Regions from separate parts of the Ruminiclostridium herbifermentans genome, predicted to be linked through region 2. Evidence: predicted binding sites of a transcription regulator. Region 2 holds the regulator's gene; the other holds the start of a gene.
What was found. Region 2 encodes LexA, which represses DNA repair genes until DNA is damaged. Its sites were predicted from a motif close to CNAACANNTGTTNG; they were not measured.
Positions count from the first base shown of each region.

Region 1: a site for LexA is predicted at 1,234-1,247, ahead of recA (recombinase RecA). Genes of this name have one in related genera too.

Region 1 is NZ_CP061336.1:2,585,578-2,588,062, forward strand. Features, by position in the region: gene recA (recombinase RecA) at 168-1,211, opposite strand; gene murJ (murein biosynthesis integral membrane protein MurJ) at 1,346-2,485, opposite strand, start outside.
Region 2 is NZ_CP061336.1:2,450,985-2,453,469, reverse strand. Features, by position in the region: gene hfq (RNA chaperone Hfq) at 117-359, shown strand; gene lexA (transcriptional repressor LexA) at 537-1,190, opposite strand; gene yneA (cell division suppressor protein YneA) at 1,543-1,842, shown strand; gene EHE19_RS10045 (proton-conducting transporter transmembrane domain-containing protein) at 2,214-2,485, shown strand, end outside.

The DNA of each region.
Region 1 (2,485 bases), 130 kb from region 2:
CTCGCCTCAATCAATGAAAGCTAAATAGCTTTTAATTGAATTGCTGCAAAAAATGTGTCAGTAGAGGCCGTAAGGGATTAGTAATTCCAATTCCGTGCAGAACTGCTCCAAAAATGTATTTTCAGGACAGCCACTTCTACACTTCTACAGACCAATTTAACTTTTAATTATATTTCGTCATTTTCATCAAATTCTTCTTCTATATCATCTACCTGCTCGGTCTGAACAGTGGAAGAAATATTGCTTCTTACCATTTTTTCAATCTCAGCACAAATAGCTGGGTTCTCTTTTAAATATTGCTTTGAATTTTCCCTTCCTTGACCTATACGTTGTCCATTATATGAAAACCAAGCACCGCTCTTGTTTACAATATCCATACTTACAGCAATATCAAGTATGCTGCCTACTTTTGATATACCTTCACCATAAACAATATCAAACTCCGCTTCTTTAAATGGTGGAGCAATCTTGTTCTTAACTACTTTAACCCTAGTTCTATTACCTACTACTTCGTTTCCTTGTTTTAAAGATTCTACTCTTCTAACATCAAGACGAACAGATGAATAGAATTTTAAAGCCCTGCCCCCAGGTGTCACCTCAGGATTTCCAAACATAACACCTACTTTTTCACGTAGCTGGTTAATAAATATAGCAGTTGTTCTGGATTTACTTATTATACCAGCAAGTTTACGAAGTGCCTGGGACATCAGCCTAGCTTGCAATCCAACATGAGAATCTCCCATTTCTCCGTCTATCTCAGCTTTAGGAACTAAGGCTGCAACTGAGTCAACAACAATAATGTCTATAGCACCACTTCTAACAAGTGCTTCTGCAATTTCCAACGCCTGTTCACCTGTGTCTGGCTGAGACACAATCAAATTTTCTATATCAACTCCAAGATTCTTGGCATACTTAGGATCAAGAGCATGTTCAGCATCAATAAATGCAGCCTCTCCACCCATCTTTTGAGCTTCAGCAATCATATGAAGTGCAACAGTGGTCTTACCAGAGGATTCCGGCCCATAAATCTCAACAATTCTTCCCCTAGGCACTCCTCCAATTCCAAGTGCAATATCAAGGCTCAATGAACCAGTAGGGATACATTCCACATTCATATGAGCATTCTCTCCCAATTTCATAACTGAACCTTTTCCAAATTGTTTTTCGATTTGACCAAGAGCCATTTCTAACGCTTTTTTCTTTTCTAACATGTGATTTCCTCCTCACAAATTTCGAACATTTGTTCTTTTTAAATTATATAGCTTTTTATCTTTATAGTCAACTAATAAAATAAATATTTTTATTAAGTTTTTCACAAGTCGATTACAATCTGTTGAACTGATACTTACCCCTTTAACCTATTAAATATACTATTTATTCTATTAAATATTCTGTCTTTAAACATAATAGCTTCATTTACTTTCAATAGCATTGTTGCAGCAAAATAAACAAGAACACCTAATGCAATCTCAACACCTAATATAAGAATTTCTAATAACTTTTGCTGAATTGAGAATTCCTGTAAAAAGTCTATAGAAATCAGTCTATTCATAAAGAAAATAACAATGCCCATTATTACTGCTGCCGCAGTAAGCTTTCCAGAGTACTTTATAAGCTTCGTCCACTGCATTCCATTCATTTTCTTCGTAAGTACACTCATCATAATAATCATATACACTACACTTATCATTGAGTAAGATAAAGCCATACCTGCAACACCCAAATCCGTTACTTCAAAAAATATAGTGCAGAACAAATAATTTAATACCATTGATAAAACACCTATATATAGTGGAGTTTTTGTATCATTATTAGCATAAAAAGCTCTCGTAAGGATTGCAAGCATAGATTGTGCTATCATTGCAGCAGAAAACATAATCAGAATTTCACCTGCAAGAGATATTCTCTCAAAGCCAATTTCTTGAGACCATTTATAAACAACACTAATTAATGGCTTAGCAAGCACAATGCAACCTACCGCAGATGGAATTATCAAATAGAGAATTGTTCTAAATGCATTATTTAAAATATCTTTAAATTCATCTAATTTTTTTAGTGCTAGCTTTTCAGATAATGTAGGAAGCAGTGCCGTACCTAAACCCATAGCAAAAACACCATATGGTAGCTGCCACAAATCATTTGCATTACCGTAGGCAGTTATACCTCCATCTAAATCATATAGAGAAGTAAAACGTTGGGTAATTATAAGGTTAACTTGTACAATTGCAGAGGCAAGCAAGGATGGAATTGCAAGCTTGAATAATCTTCTGAAACCCTGATGTTTCCATAAAATTTTAGGTCTATAATATTTGAAATTTGGAAAAGCAAAGGAAATCTGAATTATAAAGTACATAACAGCACTAGCAAGAATTCCATAAGCAACATACTTAACTCCAAATCTACTCAAGACAAATATACTTAGTGCTACCCCAAGATTGTATATTGAAGGACCATAAGCTGCTGCTGCAAAACGCTGATATGAATT
Region 2 (2,485 bases):
GGCTTAAGCATTAATAAAAAATCATTAATCCATGCTTCCGCTTATTGCAGTTTGCTTATTATTACAGAGTATGGATACTATATGAAACTAATATATAAAACAAAGGAGTGGATACTTTGGTAAAAAGTACGATTAACTTGCAGGACATTTTTTTGAATCAGGTCAGGAAAGAGCATATAGCTGTTACGATATACTTAACAAACGGATTTCAGCTAAAAGGAATGGTTAAGGGCTTTGATAACTTTACTGTTGTTTTAGATAGCGATGGGAAGCAGCAGTTGGTTTATAAGCATGCAATATCTACAATAACTCCTATGAAAATGGTAAACTTAATATTTAATGAACAAATAAAAGAGTAAGTCTTAATTTATGTATAGATAAAAACTCAATTTTTGTATATAAATATAATTGCAGTGAATAAAATTAAAGTTAATTTAACTAATTTGTGAAATAGATTGAGCTGAATAATATAAAAATAGTGCTGTCACAAAAGAAAGCAATCAAAGTAGTATGCTAATTTTGTGACAGCTTTATTTTTACATGCGTCTAAATACTCCAATTACCTTACCTAAAATAGAAAAATTATCTCTTACAATAATGGGTTCCATACTGCTATTTTCAGGCTGCAAACGGATATGATCTTTCTCCTTGAAAAAAGTCTTACAAGTAGCTTCGTCTCCAAGTAATGCTACAACAATATCACCATTATTTGCTGAAGATTGCTGTCTAACTAAAACTAAATCATTATTTAATATACCAGCTTCAATCATACTGTCGCCTTGTACTCTCAGCATGAAAGCATCACCATTTTGAACAAAATCAACTGGAAGAGGAAAAGTGTCTGTGATATTTTCAACAGCCAAAATGGGTTGACCAGCAGCAACTTTACCCACTATAGGTACATCAACCATCTCACGGGAAGTATAAAAGCCTTTATTATAATTTTCAGTAGATTCTTTTACTTGTAAATTTGAATTGTCTACAATTTTAATGGCTCTAGGTTTTGTTGGGTTCTTTTGCAGAACACCGCTATCAGTTAACTTTTGAAGATATGCATGGACAGTAGAGGTAGACTTGAAACCAACAGCAGCGCATATTTCTCTAACTGATGGTGGATATCCATTTTCATTAACACATTTTGATACGTATTCAAGTATTTCTTGTTGTTTATCTGAACTTTTCTTTGACATAATAACCTCCCACACCCACTTTGGGCAAAATTATAATAAATTCTTTACAAAGAAACTTCTCTTTATTGATCTGCATTAATCTGCACATAATTTTATGTTTAATATTCAATTGTAATACCTGATTTCCACTGATAAATTTCAATATCTTCAAATCGAAGGTTAAGTAATTAAATAAGCGTAGTTGTATTTTAATATTTGCAGATAATGAACTTTATAACAAGTATAACACAATAAATTATGAAATCAAACTAATGTTCGAAAAAATCTTATAAAAATTTCTAAAACTATTGACAAGAGAACACATGTTCTGTATCATGTATTTAGTATAGAACATATGTTTGGAGTGGTTAAAATGAAGAAAAAATATATCTTAAAAAACAAAAAAAGATTTTTTAGCTTTATATTTATACTATCACTTATTACATTTATATTGATTTATACAAATGCAGTTTCAGGATATAAAGAACCTCAGTATCAGTCTATAATAGTTAATTCAGGGGATACTCTTTGGTCTATAGCTGAAAAATATGGAAGCAACCAAAACATTAGAGAATATATATATAATTTGAAGAAAATTAACAATTTAGAGTCAAGCCTTATACTTGAAAATACTGCAATTTTAATTCCTTCTGATGATACTAGTATAGAATGAACTTTAAGTTTAGAATTTTAGAAATATTATGTGAAGAACAAGTATTAGCCGACACAGCTAAGGTCAGTAGCTGTGAGTCTTAACCCGAGACAGGATGCCTTGGTAATATGGTCGGCGGAAGTACTTGTTTATTCACCGTAATTATTTCAGCTGCAAATTCGTGAACAAGCAATAGATATATATTGCTGCGTCCGTACTATTTAAGTAGTTTATTGTTTCTGTTTATTGTATTGTTAAAGCCTGAATAGTAATGATATAAAATTTTATATCAGGATTAAAGTAGCTGAATATTTGACATTTACAGAATGGGGTAGTATTATATATGCTGTGCTAGAAAAGAACTTAGTTGCTTTGCTTGGAGGTTTCGTTTCATGACAGCAAATAATATAATTATTTTTTTTATCATATGCGTGTTAATATATTTAATTGGTGGACTCTCTTCTTTATTTACGTTCTCGATACCCAAATTATCTAATAGATTATCTAATACATGTGCAATGATTGCTAGTGGATTTTTAAGCATATTAATGACTTATAAATTATTAATTTTGAAGGACACACCTTTAGAATTTAAATATTCAAATAATATCCCGTTTCTTACAATTAGCTTTAAAATTGATAATTTAGCTGCTTTTTTTATTTT